DNA from 2 places in the Achromobacter sp. 1014246743 genome. Region 2 is predicted to be linked to the other one. Evidence: predicted binding sites of a transcription regulator. Region 2 holds the regulator's gene; the other holds the start of a gene.
What was found. The regulator LexA, encoded in region 2, represses DNA repair genes until DNA is damaged. The targets are predictions, from matches to a motif close to ACTGTATNNNNATACAGT.
Positions count from the first base shown of each region.

Region 1 (9,713 bases), on a different contig from region 2:
TTCATCATGACCAGCCTGGGCGAGCTGGCCACCTTCATGCCCGTGTCGGGCTCGTTCTGCACCTATGCGTCCCGCTATGTCGACGGCGGCTTCGGCTTCGCGCTGGGCTGGAACTTCTGGCTCAGCTGGGCCACGGTGGTGGCGGTGGACGTGGTGGCCGCCCAACTGGTCATGGCGTACTGGTTTCCCGATACGCCTGGATGGATCTGGAGCATCCTGTTCCTGTCCCTGACTTTCGGGCTGAACGCCTTTTCGGCGCGCAGCTTCGGCGAGGCCGAATACTGGTTCGCCATCATCAAGGTGGTCGCCGTCCTGTGCTTCATCGTGCTGGGCGTGGCCATGCTGGCGGGCATCATCCACAGCGACGCGCCGGTGGGCGTGCGCAACTGGGCGGTGGGCGACGCGCCCTTCGTGGGCAACGCCGCCACCTGGGTGGGCGTGGCCATGGTGGTGGCCTATTCGTTCCAGGGCACCGAACTGGTGGCGGTGGCGGCCGGCGAATCCGAAAACCCGCGCCGCAACGTGCCGCGCGCCATCAACCATGTGTTCTGGCGCATCCTGCTGTTCTACGTGCTGGCCATCCTGATCATCGGCCTGCTCATCCCCTACACCGACCCGCAACTGCTGCGCAACGAAGTCGCGGACGTGGCCGTCAGCCCGTTCACGCTGGTGTTCCAGCACGCCGGGCTGCTGTCGGCGGCCACCGTGATGAACGCGGTGATCCTGACGTCGGTGCTGTCGGCCGGCAATTCCGGCATGTACGCCGCCACGCGCATGCTGTTCAACATGGCCGTCGAAGGCCAGGCGCCGGCCCTCTTCAGGCGCCTGACGCGCAGCGGCGTGCCGCTGTACGCGCTGCTGGCCACCACCGCGCTTGCCTGCCTGTGCATGTTCAGCGTGGTCTACAGCCCCAAGGCGGTCTACATCTGGCTGCTCAACTTCGCGGGCATGACCGAATTCATCGTCTGGCTGAGCATCGCGGTCAGCCATTACCGCTTCCGCCAGGGCTACATCAAGCACGGCTACGACACGGCCAACCTGCCCTACAAGGCCGGCCTGTTCCCGTTCGGCCCGCTATTGGCCTTCGTGCTGTGCCTGCTGGTCACGCTGGGCCAGAACTACCAGGCCTTTCTGGACGAGCGCATCGACTGGATCGGCGTGGCCTCGACCTACCTGGCGATTCCGTTGTTCCTGGCGTTCTGGATCGGCCACCGGCTGATACGCAAGTCGCACTGGATCCGCTACGAGGACATGCAGTTCTACGGCCTGGAGGCGGACCGCGCCGCCGGCGTCGGACACGAAGCCCCGCCGGCGGCCGTGCGGCCCTGACCCCGGCCGGAGCCGCCCGCGCGGCCCCGCTGCGATCACGTTATTCGAACGCCGCGCGCGGCCGCTGCGCGATCACGCCGTACCAGCCCAGGCCGGCGTAGGTCTCGTAGCCCGGCGTCACCGAAAACCCCACCAGGCTGTGGTCGGCGTTTTCGTAAAAGCCGCGAGGCCGCTCGTCGTGGCGCAGCACATAGCGCTCTTTCAGCGACACCGCGCCGTCGGACGCCGCAATGACGCGATGCTTGCTGTCGACCAGCATGCAGCGGGTGCGCGACCACTCGTCCTCGGACAGGCCCACCGACTTCACGATGCTGTCGGCCTGCTGGCTCCAGTCAAAGAAAATGCCCAGCACGCCCAGAGGCTTGCCGTGCTTGTCGGCGTCGCGCCGGATGGCGGTGGCGTAGGTGGCGACGTGGGCGCCGCCCAGCAGGCGTTCGCTGTCCACGTCCATGGCCACATAGTCGCCCCCGTCCGCCGTGTCCATGCCGCGCCGGAACCAGTCGGCGTGGGCCACGCTGGCGCCGCGCGTCTGCGGGTAGCGGTCGGGGCGGCCGCTGGCCACCACCCGCCCCTGCGCGTCGGCCACCCACAAGTCCAGATAGACCGTATAGCTGTCCAGGATCACGCCCAACCGTCCGCAGGCATGGCTGGCCGTGGCGGCGCCGGGCGCTTCCAGCGCCTGCACCACCGCCGAATCCGTCGCCCACCAGCGCACATCGCAAGACCGTTCGTACAGGTTGCGGTCCATGGTCTCGATCATGTTCAAGGCCAGGTCGCCCAGGCGCCGGCCTTCGTAGCCGCGGATCTCGTGCAGGGTGTTTTCGCCGATGCGGATCAGGTCGGCGATGGAGCCGGCCAATTCTTCTTTGAGCGCGTCGGCGATGCCCGTGATCTGCTCGGACACGTACTGCACCTGGTTAGCCACCACCGCGAATCCCCGCCCCGCCTCGCCCGAGCGCGCCGCTTCGATGCGCGCGTTCAGCGACAGGTATTTGGCCTGCTGGTTGATATCAACAATGCTTTCGATCTTCTCGTTCGAAATGCGCTCGACGCGACGCGAAAGTTCGACGATCTTTTCCGGTTGATGGGCCATGTTCAACACTCCGTTCATTGGTTGTTGTTGCGTGGGGAGACGGTGACATGTGGATACAAGCAGGAAGCGTGCCAAGTCAGGCCTGGGTGAACAACGGGCGTGACGGCCGCGGCGGTGTCCGTGACGGTCGCGTTCCGCGCCGGATCGGGATGCATGTTTCGCACCATGACGGTGCATAGTCAGGACACGTTCCGCTACGTCCGGCTCAGGTAAAATACTGTATATTCATACAGCAATATTGAATTCCAGGCGGCTTGCCTGGCCCTCCCCACCCCAGGAAAACCGGGTCGTCCGCCCGCCATGCAGTCTCCAGAACACATCCACCCCGCCGTGTGGCGCGCTACCCAGCTTGCCCGGGGCGCCGCCCGCAGCCTGCCCACCGGCCATGCCGCCCTGTCGGCCGAGCTGCCCGATGGCGGCTGGCCGCTGGGTTCGCTGATCGAACTGCTTACCCCGCAGCCCGGCATCGGCGAAATCCGCCTGCTGCGGCCGGCCCTGGCGCAGCTTGAAACCCGCCGCGCCATTGCGCTGGTGCAGCCGCCGCACGCCCCGCATATCGCCAGCTGGATGAGCTGGCGGCTGGATCCCCGGCAACTGCTGTGGGTGGCCCCCGAAAAACCCCTGGATGCCCTCTGGGCCGCCGAACAGATCCTTAAAAACGGCAGTTGCGGCGCGCTGCTGTGCTGGCTGCCCCACGTGCGCCCCGAATCCCTGCGTCGCCTGCACCTGGCCGCCCAGGCCAGCGACCTGCTCTTTGTCGCCCTGCGCCCGGCCAGCGCGGCGCAAAACCCCACCCCCGCCCCCTTGCGCCTGGCGCTTGCGCCCGCCGCGGGTGGGTTGTCCGTCCATATTCTCAAGCGCCGGGGGCCGGTCTGCGACACCCCGCTGTACGTGGGCCTCGAGCCCGGCGCCCTTACGCCTTCCCGCCATGCGCCTCTGGATCGCCGCCTACCTGCGCTGCCTGCCGCTGGACGCCCTGCGCCCGCACTGGCCGCATGAAGACCAGGCCTGCGCGGTCCTCGACCAGGAACGCGTGGCCGCCCTCACCCCCGCCGCCCATCGGGCCGGGGTGCGCCCCGGCATGCGCCGCGGCGGCGCGGCCGCCATCGCGCCCGACGTCGACCTGCTGACGCGCGAACCCCTGGCCGAAGCCGACACCCTGCAAGGCGCGGCCCTGGCGTTGCTGCAATACACCCCCGAAGTCGCCCTGGCCGACGACGACACCATCCTGCTCAACGTGGGCGCCAGCCTGCAGTTCTTTCGCGGGCCGCGGGCCCTGCATCGGCGCGTGGCGGCCACGCTGGGCGCGCTGGACCTGCGCGTCTCGCTGGGCATGGCGCCCACGGCGGCCGGCGCCTGGCTGCTGGCCCACCGTCCGGGGCGCGCCCGGCTGCGCCGCACCCTGGCGTTGCCCACGCTGGCGCGCCGCCTGGACGCCCTGCCCGTGGCCTTGTTGCCGCAGGCGCAGCCGCGCCTGGACTGGCTGCACGACATCGGCTGCCACACGCTGGCCGACCTGCGCGCCCTGCCGCGTGCCGGCCTGCAACGGCGCAGCACCCCCGACCTGCTGCAGGCCCTGGATGCCGCCTACGGCCAGTCGCCCGAACTGCACCGCTGGATCGAACCGCCGCCCAGCTTCTCGCGCCGCATCGAACTCATGGACTACGTCGAGCACACCGACGCGGTGCTGGCCGTGGCGCGGCGCCTGGCCGAACAGCTGGGCGGCTGGCTGGCCGCGCGGCAACTGGCGGTGCGGCGCGTGCTGCTGCGGCTGGACCACGAACGCGGCCGCCACGCCCGCCCGCCCACCGAACTCGAACTGGCCCTGGCCCAGCCCGTCTGGCAGGCGCCCCAGGTTCTCAACCTGCTGCGCGAAAAGCTGGGCCGGCTCACGCTCGAAGCCCCCGTCATCGCGGTGGCGTTGCTGGCCCCCGACACGGTCGACCAGCCCGCTGCCAGCACCACCCTGTTTCCCGAGCCCGGCGGCACCGCGGCCGACCACGCCCGGTTGCTCGACCTGCTGGCCGCGCGGCTGGGGCGCGACCAGGTGCGCCGCCCCTGTCCCACGCCCGACCACCGCCCCGAAGCCGCCAATTCCTGGGGCGACGCGCTGGATGCCCCGCAGCCGGCCGGCCCCCTGCCCCCCACGCTCGACCGCCCCTTCTGGCTGCTTGATCCGCCGCTGCTCCTGAAGCTGTCCGGCCACCGCCCGCAATACGCCGGCCAGGCCCTGCGGCTGATGCGCGGCCCCGAACGCATCGAAAGCGGCTGGTGGGACCCGGCCCTGACCGTACGCGACTACTTCGTCGCCGAAGACGCCGCCCGCGCGCGCTACTGGATCTACCGCGAACGCGACGACGAACACGCCCGCTGGTTCCTGCACGGCCTGTACGCCTGACGGCGCCCCTTCCGCCTCGCGATCCGCCATGCAACCGTTCGACGATTCCCCTGACGCCCCCGATCCGCTCATCGGGCTGCCCGGCTATGCCGAACTGCAGTGCCAGTCCAACTTCTCGTTCCTGCAAGGCGCCTCGCACCCCGAAGAACTGGCCGCCCGCGCCGCCGAACTCGGCTACGCGGCCCTGGCCATCACCGACGAATGCAGCCTGGCCGGCGTGGTGCGGGCCCACATGGAAGCCAAGACCCAGAAGCTGCCGCTCATCATCGGCGCCACCTTCCGGCTGCGCGCCGGCCCCGACGCCGCGCCGCTGGACCTGACCCTGCTGGCGCAAACCCGCGAGGGCTACGGCAACCTGTCCGAACTCATCACCCTGGCGCGCACCCGCGCGCCCAAGGGCGAATACCGCCTGGCCCCCGAAGACTTCACCGACCCGCCGCCCGGCTACGCCCACCTGCGCCACCTGCCCGAATGCCTGGCCATCCTGTCGCCCACCTACGGCGACGACCCCGACCGCATGGCCCAGCAGGCGCGCTGGCTGGCCGCCACCTTCGAACGCCGCGCCTGGGTCGGCCTGACCCTGCTGTACCGCTCGCGCGACGACCTGCATCGCGCCGCCGTCGAACACGCCGCGCAGGCCGCCGACCTGCCCGTGGTGGCCCTGGGCCAGGTGCAGATGCACGTGCGTTCGCGCAAGCCGCTGCACGACACCCTGACCGGCATCCGCACCCACCAGTCCGTGGCACAGTGCGGCTACGCGCTGGCCGGCAACGCCGAGCAGCACCTGCGCAGCCGCATGCGGCTGGCCAACCTGTATCCGCCCGACGCCCTGGCCCAGACCCTGGTGGTGGCGCGGCGCTGCGCGTTTTCGCTGGACGAACTGCGCTACGAATACCCCGACGAAATCGTCCCGCGCGGCCACACGCCCGCCACCTTCCTGCGCCAGGAAACCCTGGCCGGCGCCGCGCGGCGTTTTCCGGCCGGGGTGCCGGCCAGCGTCTCCGAGCAGATCGAAAAAGAACTGGCCCTGATCGCCGACCTGCACTACGAAGCCTACTTCCTGACCGTCTACGACATCGTGCTGTTCGCCCGCCAGGCCGGCATCCTGTGCCAGGGCCGCGGGTCGGCCGCCAACTCGGCCGTCTGCTACTGCCTGGGCATCACCGAAGTCGACCCGCAACGCGGCAACAACCTGTTCGAACGCTTCATCAGCAAAGAACGCAACGAGCCGCCCGACATCGACGTCGACTTCGAACACCAGCGCCGCGAAGAAGTCATCCAGTACATCTACCAAAAATACGGCCGCCAGCGCGCCGCCCTGACCGCCGTGGTCATTTCCTACCGGCCGCGCAGCGTGCTGCGCGATACCGGCCGCGCGCTGGGGGTCGACCTGGGCGTGATCGACACCGTGGCGCGCGCCCACCAGTGGTGGGATGGCAAGAAGGAAATGCTGCGCACCCTGGGCACCTGCGGGCTGGACCCCGAATCCCGGGTGGCGCGGCAATGGGCCGCGCTGGCCCAGACCCTGATGGGATTTCCGCGCCACCTGTCGCAGCATCCGGGCGGGTTCGTCATCTCGCGCGGCAAGCTGTCGCGGCTGGTGCCCATCGAAAACGCCGCCATGGCCGACCGCAGCGTCGTGCAATGGGACAAAGACGACCTGGACGCGCTCAAGCTGCTCAAGGTCGACGTGCTGGCGCTGGGCATGCTGTCGGCGCTGCGGCGCACGCTCGAACTGGCCGGCCAGCGCCGCGGCCAGCCGATACGCCTGCAAGACATCCCCGAAGGCGACATCCCCACCTACGACATGATCTGCGACGCCGACACTGTGGGCGTGTTCCAGATCGAATCGCGCGCCCAGATGAGCATGCTGCCGCGCCTGCGGCCGCGCCAATACTACGACCTGGTGGTGCAGGTGGCCATCGTGCGGCCCGGCCCGATCCAGGGCGGCATGGTGCACCCCTACCTGCGCCGCCGCCAGGGCCGCGAAAAAGAAAGCTATCCCAGCGAAAAAGTGCGCGGCGTGCTCAGCCGCACCATGGGCGTGCCCATCTTCCAGGAACAGGTGATGCAGATCGCCGTGGTCGCGGCCGGCTTCACCCCCGGCGATGCCGACCAGCTGCGGCGGTCCATGGCCGCCTGGAAGCGCAAGGGCGGCGTCGACAAATACCGCACCAAGCTGGTGGGCGGCCTGCTGGCCCACGGCTACACGCTGGAATTCGCCGAAGCCCTGTTCCGGCAGGTCGAGGGCTTTGGCGAATACGGCTTTCCCGAAAGCCACGCCGCCAGCTTCGCCCTGCTTGCGTACTACAGTTCCTGGCTCAAGCGCCACGAACCCGAGGCCTTCCTGGCGGCCCTGCTCAATTCCCAGCCCATGGGCTTTTACCCCGCCGCGCAACTGGTGCAGGACGCCCGTCGCCATGGCGTCTGCGTGCTGCCGGTGGACGTCACCGTCAGCGGCTGGGACTCGGCGCTGCAAGCCCTGCCCGACGGGCACGCCCCGCGTCCGGCGCGCCCGCACGCACCCGCCCCGCATGAAACCCGCCCCGCCGTGCGGCTGGGCCTGAGCCTGATCCAGGGCCTGCGCGAAGACACCGCGCGCCGCATCGAAGCCGCGCGCGCCGACGCGCCCTTTGCCAATACCGGCGACCTGGCTCGCCGCGCCGCCCTGAACCGCCACGACCTCAACGCCCTGGCGGCCGGCGACGCCCTCTTGACCCTGGCCGGCCATCGCCGCCAGGCCAGCTGGGAAGCCGCCGCCAGCGTCCACAGCCGCGACCTGCTGCGCGACGCCGCCATCCACGAAACCGACGCCCCGACACTGGCCGCGCCATCCGAAAGCCAGACCGTCGCGGCCGACTACCGCAGCGTCGGCCTGACCCTGCGACGCCATCCCGTGGACCTGCTGCGCCCGCAACTGGCCGCCCGCAACTTCCAGCCCGCCGCCGTGCTCAACGGCTACCCCGACAAGCGCGTGGCCCGCGCCTGCGGCATCGTCACCGTGCGCCAGCGGCCGCAAACCTCCAAGGGCGTCATCTTCGTCACCCTCGAAGACGAGACCGGCCCCGTCAACGTGGTGGTGCGCCCCGAACTGATCGAACGCCAGCGCCGCGAACTGCTCGGCGCCAGCCTGCTGGGCGTGTACGGCACCTGGCAGAACGTCGACGGCGTGCGCCACCTGATCGCACAGCGGCTGGTGGACCTGTCCGACCTGCTCGGCGGGCTCAGCACACCCAGCCGCAACTTCCATTAAGGCGTCGCTCGCGCTGGCAAACCTCTGCTGGTCCTAGATGTGGGCGCTTTCTCCACATACGCAATTTTCTTCTCTACGATAGTGGCCTTCGCAACCCTCCCCCCGCAAGGACACGCTTCATGCCTGCCGCTCCTCCTGTCTGCCTGGGCCCGCTGCCCACGGTAGCCGCCGCCCGATTCAACCTTCCTCCAGGCGCTTGCGACACGCATGCCCACGTGGTGGCCGCCGACCCCCACGCCTACCCCTTCGTGCCTGAGCGCACCTACACGCCGCCGCCTGCCCCTGAAGCGTCTTACCTCGCCATGCTGGACGCCACCGGCATGACCCGGGGCGTGCTCGTGCAGATCAGTGTGTACGGCACCGACAACCGCTACTTCCTGGACGTGCTGCGGCGCCACCCGCAGCGCCTGCGCGGCGTAGGCGTGGTCGACCCGTCGGTGAACGACCGAGAACTCGATGCCATGCATGCCGCCGGCGTGCGCGGCCTGCGCGTCAATGTGCTTTTTGGCGGCGGCGTCGGTTTCGACGCCATGGAACCCCTGGCCCACCGCTGCGCCGAACGGGGCTGGCACATGCAATTCCTGCTGGATGCGCGCCACCTGCCGGAACTGATGCCGCGCATGCGCCGGCTGCCCGTCACCGGCGTGATCGACCACATGGGCCACATGCCCGTCGCGGACGGCACCGACAGCCCCGGTTTTCAGGCCATGCAGCACCTGGTGCAGGACCACGGCTGGTGGGTCAAATTGTCCGGGGCCTATCGCATCAGCGAACGCTTCGACGACTTCAACGACGTCACGCCATGGGCCCGCGCCCTGATCGAGGCCGCGCCCGACCGCATGCTCTGGGGCAGCGATTGGCCGCACGTCCATATCCCCCGCATGGTCGATACCGGCGGCCTGCGCAACCAACTGGCCGACTGGGCCCCCGACGCCGCCCTGCGCCAGCGCATCCTGGTCACCAACCCCGAACACCTCTACGGCTTTGCCTCGGCCTGAACCCGCCCGGCAACAGCGCGGACGCGTCCGCTCCCCCCTCACGGAGACCCCCCATGCAATGGTTTCGAGAATTGAATACGACCGAACGCCGCACCTTCATCGGCGCGTTCGGCGGCTGGGCCATCGACGCCCTGGATTTCATGGTTTTCACTTTCGTCATTTCCACCCTGATGACGCTCTGGCACATCGACAAGGGCCAGGCCGGCATGCTCGGCACGGTCACCTTGCTGTTTTCAGCGGTGGGCGGCTGGCTGGCCGGCATCCTGGCCGACCGCTACGGCCGCGTGCGCATCCTGCAATACACCATCATCTGGTTTTCCCTCTGCACCGTCGCCATCGGCTTCGCGCAGAACTTTGAACAACTGTTCGTCCTGCGCGCCCTGCAAGGCCTGGGCTTCGGCGGCGAATGGGCGGTGGGCTCGGTGCTGATGGGTGAAATCGTCCGCGCCCAGCATCGCGCAAAGGCGGTAGGCACCGTGCAAAGCGGCTGGGCCGTGGGCTGGGGCGCCGCCGCCCTGCTCTACACCCTGGCGTTTTCCGTGCTGCCGCCTGAATGGGCGTGGCGCAGCCTGTTCTGGATCGGTGTGTTGCCCGCTTTCCTGGTGCTCTACATCCGCAAGCACGTCCCCGAACCCGAAATGT
Region 1 covers NZ_JCBANA010000046.1:13,554-23,266, forward strand. The annotation lists gene AC6LJ2_RS19320 (amino acid permease) at 1-1,329, shown strand, start outside; gene AC6LJ2_RS19325 (cache domain-containing protein) at 1,370-2,422, opposite strand; gene imuA (translesion DNA synthesis-associated protein ImuA) at 2,723-3,421, shown strand; gene AC6LJ2_RS19335 (Y-family DNA polymerase) at 3,351-4,820, shown strand; gene AC6LJ2_RS19340 (error-prone DNA polymerase) at 4,849-8,073, shown strand; gene AC6LJ2_RS19345 (amidohydrolase family protein) at 8,193-9,071, shown strand; gene AC6LJ2_RS19350 (MFS transporter) at 9,125-9,713, shown strand, end outside.
Region 1: a site for LexA is predicted at 2,639-2,656, ahead of imuA (translesion DNA synthesis-associated protein ImuA). Genes of this name have one in related genera too.

Region 2 (9,713 bases):
GCTCGTTTTGCAATAAAAGCCAGCACGAAGTCCGCAAGCTGATCGCGGGTCCGTCGGTATTCATCTGCGATGAATGCATAGACCTGTGCAACGACATCATCCGCGAGGAAGCGCAGGCTACCGCGCGCGCGGCGATTCGTTCCGAACTGCCCACTCCGGCTGAGATCAAGACGTTCCTCGACCAGTACGTCATTGGGCAAACCTCGCCCAAGCGCATGCTGGCGGTGGCCGTCTACAACCATTACAAGCGCATTCGCCACGGCGAAATCAAGGGCGACGAAGTCGAGTTGTCCAAGAGCAACATCATGCTGATCGGCCCCACCGGGTCGGGCAAGACGTTGCTGGCGCAGACGCTGGCGCGCATGCTGAACGTGCCGTTCGTCATGGCCGACGCCACCACGCTGACCGAAGCCGGTTACGTGGGCGAAGACGTCGAAAACATCATTCAGAAGTTGCTGCAGAACTGCAACTACGAAGTCGAGAAGGCGCAGCGCGCCATCATCTACATCGACGAAATCGACAAGATTTCCCGCAAGTCCGACAACCCGTCCATCACCCGCGACGTGTCGGGCGAGGGCGTGCAACAGGCCTTGCTCAAGCTCATCGAAGGCACGGTGGCCTCCGTGCCGCCGCAGGGCGGGCGCAAGCACCCCAACCAGGACTTCGTCCAGGTTGATACGACCAACATCCTGTTCATCGTCGGCGGCGCCTTCGACGGACTCGAAAAAGTCATCCGCGACCGCACCGAAAAGTCGGGCATCGGCTTCTCGGCCTCCGTGCGCGCCAAGTCCGAACGCGGCGTGGGCGAGCTGTTCTCGGAAGTCGAACCCGAAGACCTGATCAAGTTCGGCCTCATTCCCGAGCTGGTCGGCCGCCTGCCGGTGGTCGCCACGCTGGACGAACTCGACGAAGCGGCCCTGGTCCAGATCCTGACCGAGCCCAAGAACGCCTTGCTCAAGCAGTTCCAGAAGCTGTTCGCCATGGAAGGCGCCGAGCTGGACGTGCGCCCGGCAGCCTTGAAGGCGATCGCCCGCAAGGCGCTCAAGCGCAAGACCGGCGCCCGCGGCCTGCGCTCCATCATCGAGCAGGCGCTGCTCGACACCATGTATGACCTGCCGTCGCAAGGCAACGTCAAGCGCGTGGTGCTGGACGAAGGCGCGATCGAAGGCGAGGGCAAGCCCTTGCTGATCTACGCGGACGAAGAAAGCGCCGCCGAAAAGCCCGAGCGCGGAGAAGTCCGCGACGCCGCGGCCTGACGGTTATTTCAGAAAAACCCGTTCTCGTAACGGGTTTTTTTACCTCGGGGCCTGACCTTGAACGGATGGTCCCGGGGCGTGTCCAAGAAAACAAGGGAAACCGGCCGCTGTTTTTTTTGCCGTTTTGTTTATCCGGCAGCCGGGATCTTGAATTTTCGGCTATTGTTCCCATAACAGACGTAACTGACGAAGATGCCCGGGTATACCCGGGCATCCTGTCCCCGATACGCCGAGTCATACCGAGGAACCTCCTATGTCTGCCAGCCAGACCCTGCCTTCCGACCCGATCGACCTTCCCCTGCTGCCGCTGCGCGATGTCGTGGTGTTTCCGCACATGGTCATCCCGCTGTTCGTCGGCCGTCCGCGCTCGATCCGCGCGCTCGAGGTTGCGATGGAAGCGGGCAAGAGCATCATGCTGGTGGCCCAAAAGTCCGCCGGCAAGGATGATCCCACCCCCGAAGACGTCTACGAGATCGGCTGCGTCGCCGGCATCCTGCAGATGCTCAAGCTGCCCGACGGCACCGTCAAGGTGCTGGTCGAGGGTACCCAGCGTGCCCGCATCAACAGCATCGAAGACGCCGATTCGCACTTTACGTGCCAGGTCACGCCGATCGAACCGGATGCCGTCCAGGGCTCCGAAACCGAAGCCCTGCGCCGCGCGATCGTTGCCCAGTTCGAGCAATACGTCAAACTGAACAAGAAGATCCCTCCGGAGATCCTGACCTCGCTCGCCGGCATCGATGACGCCGGTCGCCTGGCCGATACGATCGCCGCGCATCTTCCGCTGAAACTCGAGCAGAAGCAGAAGATGCTCGAGATCGTCGGCACCTCCGAACGCCTTGAAGGCTTGCTCACGCAGCTGGAAACCGAAATCGACATTCTCCAGGTCGAGAAGCGGATTCGCGGCCGCGTGAAGAAGCAGATGGAAAAGAGCCAGCGCGACTACTACCTGAATGAGCAGGTCAAGGCCATTCAGAAAGAGTTGGGCGAGGGCGAAGAAGGCGCGGACATCGAAGAGCTCGAAAAGAAGATCATCGCTGCCCACATGCCCAAAGAGGCACGTAAAAAAGCCGATGCCGAGCTCAAGAAGCTCAAGCTCATGTCGCCCATGTCGGCCGAAGCCACCGTGGTGCGCAACTACATCGATACGCTCATCAACCTCCCCTGGAGAAAGAAGAGCAAGATCAACAATTCCATCGCCAACGCCGAGACCGTACTGGACAACGACCACTACGGCCTGGAAAAGGTGAAGGAACGCATCCTTGAATACCTTGCCGTGCAACAGCGCGTGGACAAGGTCAAGGCGCCTATCCTGTGCCTGGTCGGCCCTCCGGGCGTCGGCAAGACCTCGCTCGGCCAGTCCATCGCCAAGGCCACGAACCGCAAGTTCGTGCGCATGGCCCTGGGTGGCGTGCGCGACGAAGCCGAGATCCGCGGCCATCGTCGGACCTACATCGGTTCGATGCCGGGCAAGATCGTCCAGAACATGTCGAAGGTCGGCGTGCGCAATCCCTTGTTCCTGCTCGACGAAATCGACAAGCTGGGCATGGATTTCCGTGGCGATCCCTCGTCGGCGCTGCTCGAAGTGCTGGATCCTGAACAGAACCACACGTTCCAGGACCACTACATCGAGGTTGACTTCGATCTGTCCGACGTCATGTTCGTGGCGACCAGCAACACGCTGAACATTCCGCCGGCGCTGCTGGACCGCATGGAAGTGATCCGCCTGTCGGGTTACACCGAGGAAGAAAAGATCCACATCGCCCGCGACCATCTGCTGCCCAAGCTGATGAAGAACAACGGCGTGAAGGATACCGAGCTTACCGTCGACGACAGCGCCTTGCGCGACATCGTGCGCTACTACACCCGCGAAGCCGGTGTGCGTGCGCTCGAGCGCGAAGTGGGCAAGATCTGCCGCAAAGTCATCAAGCAATTGCTGACCCAGACCGATCGTGCCAAGGCCGAAGGCAAGACCCTCGAGGTCAAGCCGGTCAATGTCACGGGCGACAACCTGAGCGACTACCTCGGCGTGCGCCGCTACACCTTCGGCATGGCCGAAAAGGAAAACCAGATCGGTCAAGTGACCGGCCTGGCCTGGACGGAAGTCGGTGGCGACCTGCTCACGATCGAAGTGGCGGACATGCCCGGCAAGGGCGTGATCCAACGCACCGGTTCGCTGGGCGACGTGATGAAGGAATCGGTCGAAGCGGCTCGTACGGTGGTGCGCTCACGCGCCCGTCGCCTGGGCTTTGCAGACAGCGTGTTCGAGAAGCATGACATGCACGTGCACGTGCCGGAAGGCGCGACGCCCAAGGACGGTCCGTCTGCGGGTATTGCGATCACCACGGCCATGGTGTCGGCGCTGTCGCGCATCCCGGTGCGCGCCGATGTCGCCATGACGGGCGAAATCACGTTGCGTGGCGAAGTCCTGCCGATCGGCGGCTTGAAGGAAAAGCTGTTGGCCGCTCACCGCGGTGGCATCAAGACGGTCTTGATCCCGGAAGAAAACGTCAAGGATTTGGCGGAGATCCCGGACAACGTCAAGAACCATCTCGAGATCGTGCCGGTGCGCTGGATCGACAAGGTGCTGGAACTGGCCCTGGAACGCCTGCCCGAGCCGCTGGCCGAAGACGAGGCGGTGAAGGAACCGCTGGTGGCCAAGCCGGCCGAGCCGGGCTCGACGGACCCGGTGCTCAAGCACTGATGCTGGCCCGAGAGGCGCTGCTTGCGGCGCCTTCAACAAGAAACCCCGCCTTGGCGGGGTTTCTTTTTTAGGCTTGGCCGCACTGCGGCGTGTCTCGGCGACGCTGGCCGGGCGGGAGCCGTATAGAGAACCTGGAACGGCCTGCGAGGCCAGCCAGGCGCGGTTCAGTGGTGCATCAATGCAGTGCGTGGGTGCGGATCAGGCCGACCGCGATGCCTTCGAGCGCGAATTCCTGGTCGGCTTCGACCACGATGGTGTCGAAGTCGGGGTTTTCGGGCAGCAGTTCGATACGGCCGTGCTGGCGCTGCAGGCGCTTGACGGTGACGTCGTCGCCCAGGCGGGCCACCACGATCTGGCCGTTGCGGGCTTCGGAGGCCTTCTTGACGGCGAGCAGGTCGCCTTCGAGGATGCCGGCATCGCGCATGCTCATGCCGCGCACCTTGAGCAGGTAGTCGGGTGCCTGGGCGAACAGGCTGGAGTCGACGCCGATTTCGCGTTCGACGTGTTCGGCGGCCAGGATGGGGCTGCCGGCGGCCACCCGGCCTACCAACGGCAGCAGCAACTGCGCCAGGCCCGGCAGGGGCAGGGCGGCTTGCGTCGGGGCGGCCGAGGCGTCTTTCAGGCGGATGCCGCGCGAGGCGCCGGCCGTGAGCTCAATGGCGCCTTTGCGGGCCAGGGCCTTGAGATGGTCTTCGGCCGCGTTGGGCGAGCGAAATCCCAGGGCCAAGGCAATTTCGGCGCGGGTGGGCGGAAAGCCCGTGCGCGCGACGGTTTGCCGGATGAGGTCCAGGATTTGCTGTTGACGATCAGTGAGTTTGCTGGCCATGGCGATGATCCGTTTGGGGTCGGACTGTACATATATACAGCAGCATTCTGGGGGACATAACGCAAAAAAGCAAGCGGGTGTCGAGCGCCAGGGCAAGAGACCCATAAATCGCGGGCAATGAAAACGGGACCCGAAGGTCCCGTCTGGCTGGTGCCGGCAGTGCGAGGCGCTTTACAGCACCGCGGCGATGCCCTTGGCGACCTGGTCGATGTTGCCGCTGTTCAGGGCGGCAACGCAGATGCGGCCGCTGGAGACGGCATAGACGCCATGCTCTTCGCGCAGGCGGTCGACCTGGGCCGAGGTCAGGCCCGAGTACGAGAACATGCCGCGTTGCTGCAGCACGAAGCTGAAGTCCTGCTTGCCGCCGTGTTCCTTGATTTTCTCGACCAGTTGCTTGCGCATCAGGCGGATACGGTCGCGCATGGCGCCGAGTTCCTGTTCCCACATGGCGAACAGTTCAGGCGTGTTCAGCACCGTCGAGACGATCGTGCCGCCGTGGGTGGGCGGGTTGGAATAGTTGGTGCGGATGACGCGCTTGAGCTGGCTCAGGACGCGGGTGGCCTGGTCTTTGCTGCCGGCCACGACGGTCAGGGCGCCGACGCGCTCGCCGTACAGCGAGAACGACTTCGAGAACGACGAGCTGATGAACATGGTCATGTTCAGGTCGGCGAACAGGCGCACGACGGCGGCATCTTCCTTGAGGCCTTCGCCGAAACCCTGGTAGGCGATGTCCAGGAACGGGACCAGGTTGTTTTCCTTCACGACGGCGGCGATCTGCTGCCATTGTTCGAAGGTGGGGTCCACGCCCGTGGGGTTGTGGCAGCAAGCGTGCAGCACGACGACGGTCTGGGCCGGCGCGGCCTTCAGCGCGGCCAGCATGCCATCGAAATTCAGGCCACGGGTGGCGGCATCGTAGTAGGCGTAGGTGCCGACTTCGAAGCCGGCGCGTTCGAACAGCGCGCGGTGGTTTTCCCAGCTGGGGTCGCTGATCAGGACCTTGGCGGTCGGCAGCAGCTGGCGCAGGAAGTCGGCGCCGATCTTGAGGGCGCCGGTGCCGCCCAGGGCCTGGGTGGTGAGGACGCGGCCTTCGGTCACCAGGGGGGAATCCTTGCCGATCAGCAGGGCTTGCGCGCCCTGGTTGTAGCCGGCGATGCCCTCGATCGGCAGATAGCCGCGGGCAGCGGCGGCTTCGATGCGGGCGATTTCGGCCTTGCGCACCGCGCCCAGCAGGGGAATCCGGCCCTGGTCGTCGTAGTACACGCCAACGCCCAGGTTGACTTTACCGGGGCGGGTATCCGCGTTGTATTGTTCGTTCAGACCAAGAATGGGGTCGCGCGGCGCGAGTTCGACGGAATCGAAAAGGGTGCTCATGGGACTCTGCTGAGGGTGAGTGGACGCAGTGGGAAGTGCTGTGGATAATGGGGGGTTTACCCTGGGAACAGTCTAGCATGCCTAAGAGCGCAATAGACCCAAGTACGGCGGGTGCCGCAGCCGCGGGTTCGACCACCGATCCGGCCGGCGCAGCCCCCGTTGCGGCGGCGCCCGGTGCAGGCCCGGCGGGTGCCGGATTCGTGGATTTCCCGGATAGCCCGTTTCATCTGTACCAGCCTTACCCGCCGGCCGGCGACCAGCCTGCGGCCATCGAGGGCCTGGTCCAGGGGGTGCAGGACGGCCTGATGTTCCAGACCCTGCTGGGTGTGACCGGGTCGGGCAAGACCTACACCATGGCCAACGTCATCGCCCAGCTCGGGCGGCCGGCCCTGGTTCTGGCCCCGAACAAGACCCTGGCGGCGCAGTTGTACGCCGAAATGCGCGAGTTCTTCCCCAAGAATGCGATCGAGTATTTCGTTTCGTATTACGACTACTACCAACCCGAAGCCTACGTACCCACGCGCGACCTGTTCATTGAAAAGGACTCGTCCATCAACGAGCACATCGAGCAGATGCGCCTGTCGGCGACCAAGAGCCTTCTCGAACGTCGCGACACGATCATCGTCGGCACGGTGTCGTGCATCTACGGTATCGGCAACCCGGGCGACTATCACGCGATGGTGCTGATCCTGCGCGCGGGCGACCAGATCTCGCGGCGCGAGATCCTGGCGCGGCTGGTTGCCATGCAGTACACCCGCAACGACGCGGAATTCACCCGCGGCGTGTTCCGGGTGCGCGGCGAAACCATCGACATCTTCCCGGCCGAAAGCGCCGAACTGGCGCTGCGGCTGACCTTGTTCGATGACGAAATCGAAAGCCTGGAGCTGTTCGATCCGCTGACCGGCCGTATCCGCCAGAAGCTGCCGCGCTTTACCGTCTACCCTGGCTCGCACTATGTGACCCCGCGCGATACGGTCATGCGTGCCATCGAGACCATCAAGGAAGAACTGCGCGACCGGGTCAAGCGCTTTGTCGATGACGGCCATCTGGTCGAGGCCCAGCGTCTGGAGCAGCGCACCCGTTTCGACCTGGAAATGCTGCAGGAGCTGGGGTTCTGCAAAGGCATCGAAAACTACTCGCGGCATCTGTCAGGCGCGGCGCCGGGCGATCCGCCGCCCACGCTGATCGACTACCTGCCGTCCGATGCCCTGATGTTCATCGACGAAAGCCACGTCACCATCGGCCAGCTCAGCGCCATGTACCGCGGCGACCGCTCGCGCAAGGAAACGCTGGTGCAGTACGGCTTCCGGTTGCCGTCGGCGCTGGATAACCGGCCGCTCAAACTCGAGGAATTCGAGGCGCGGATGCGCCAATGCGTGTTCGTCTCGGCCACGCCCGCCGCCTACGAGAAAGAGCACACCGACAATGTGATCGAGCAGGTGGTGCGGCCCACCGGTCTGGTCGACCCGATCGTCGAGGTGCTGCCTGCCCGCACGCAGGTGGACGACTTGCTGGGCCAGATCAAGGTGCGCGTGGGACAGGGCGAGCGGGTGCTGGTCACCACGCTGACCAAGCGCATGGCCGAGGACCTGACCGACTTCCTGTCTGAACACGGGGTACGGGTGCGCTACCTGCACTCGGACATCGACACGGTCGAGCGCGTCGAAATCATCCGCGACCTGCGCCTGGGCACGTTCGACGTGCTGGTGGGGATCAACCTGCTGCGCGAAGGCCTGGATATTCCGGAAGTGTCGCTGGTGGCCATCCTGGACGCCGACAAGGAAGGGTTCCTGCGGTCCGAGCGCAGCCTGATCCAGACCATCGGTCGGGCTGCGCGCAACCTGAACGGCCACGCCATCCTGTATGCCGACCGCATCACGGATTCGATGCAGCGTGCCATGGAAGAGACCAGCCGCCGCCGCGCCAAGCAGTTGCAGTTCAACACCGACAACGGCATTACCGCGCGCGGCGTGCACAAGGCGGTCCGCGAGCTGATCGATGGCATTGTGGCGCCGGTGCAGCACGACGCCCTGGAAGCGGCGGTGCCGGCGGAGTTCCTGAAGGACGAAAAGGCGCTGGCGCGGGAAATCAAGCGGCTGGAAAAGCTGATGATGGACCACGCCCGCAACCTGGAGTTCGAGCAGGCCGCCGCCGCCCGGGATGCGCTGAACGCGCTGAAGCAGCGCGTGCTGCTGGATGGCGCGGTGTGATATCGCGTGGGTATCTAAATGTGTCTGCGCGCTGACAGGCTGCTGAATAGCAGCTGACAGCGCGCTGTTGCAATCGCGTGCTCAATAATTGGACAATCGATTCACGCAAAGCATCTTGCGAAGCCTTAAATATAGTCCGTAACCATATGATTTATAGTTGATATTTAAGGGGACGCATTTGCTCGGCATCTTGGCCGGCGCTACAAAAAAAGCTTGCCTTATCTCGGGTTTTCCCGCACACTTACTCCCATGATGACCAAGGTACTTTTCGTTTGCATGGGCAATATCTGTCGCTCGCCGAGCGCAGAGGGCGTGTTTCGCCATTTGGTGAACGACGCGGGTTTGGGCGATGTGGTTCGCATCGACTCCGCGGGCACGCACGCGTTTCATATCGGCGAGGCGCCTGATGCCCGGGCGCAGGCTGCGGCACGTAAGCGCGGCTACGAGATCACGCACTGCGAGGCGCGTCAGGTCACCGCGGAAGATTTCCGCGACTTCGATCTCATCCTCGCGATGGATTGGGACAACCTGTCCGCCATGCAGCAGCAGTGCCCCAAGGCCTACCAGCACAAGCTGATGCTGCTGATGCGCTTTGCCAACGAGTTCGAAGAAGCCACCGTGCCCGACCCGTACTACGGCGGCGCCGACGGTTTCGGCAAAGTGCTCGACTACCTCGAAGACGCCTGTCAGGGCGTGCTCGAGCTGGTCCGCAAGCGCGCTACCCAGTACCAGGCGGCCTGATCCCCTGGTGCGCCAGGCCGCCCACGGGCGGCCTCGGGCAATTTGGTAGTGAAAAAAACCGCGCAGCTGCGCGGTTTTTTCTAGCCGGGAGCCATACCAAATTAGTCGGGAATTTGCTATACTTGAGCCAATTACTCGGGTATTGACCGCCGGATTCGCCGACGGCCATTGCCGAATCACAGGGAACCCACCATGCGGCTAACTACCAAAGGGCGTTTCGCCGTGACTGCCATGATCGATCTGGCTATGCGGCAGCATAGCGGCCCGGTCACTCTTGCGGCCATCAGCCAGCGTCAGAACATTTCGCTTTCGTACCTGGAACAGCTGTTCGGGAAGCTGCGTCGCCACGAACTCGTGGACAGCGTGCGCGGCCCGGGCGGCGGCTACTCGCTTGCCCGCCTGGCGCGCAACGTGACGGTGGCCGACATCATCTTTGCCGTCGACGAGCCGCTGGACGCGACCAGCTGCGGCGGCAAGCGGGACTGTACGAGCGGCAACGACGGCAAGCCCGGCAAGTGCATGACGCACGAGCTCTGGGCGACGTTGAATCGCAAGATGGTGGATTACCTGGATTCGGTGTCCCTGCAAGATCTGGTTGATCAGCA
Region 2 covers NZ_JCBANA010000020.1:69,349-79,061, forward strand. The annotation lists gene clpX (ATP-dependent Clp protease ATP-binding subunit ClpX) at 1-1,256, shown strand, start outside; gene lon (endopeptidase La) at 1,510-3,960, shown strand; gene lexA (transcriptional repressor LexA) at 4,136-4,786, opposite strand; gene AC6LJ2_RS10900 (amino acid aminotransferase) at 4,958-6,157, opposite strand; gene uvrB (excinuclease ABC subunit UvrB) at 6,358-8,367, shown strand; gene AC6LJ2_RS10910 (low molecular weight protein-tyrosine-phosphatase) at 8,617-9,108, shown strand; gene iscR (Fe-S cluster assembly transcriptional regulator IscR) at 9,301-9,713, shown strand, end outside.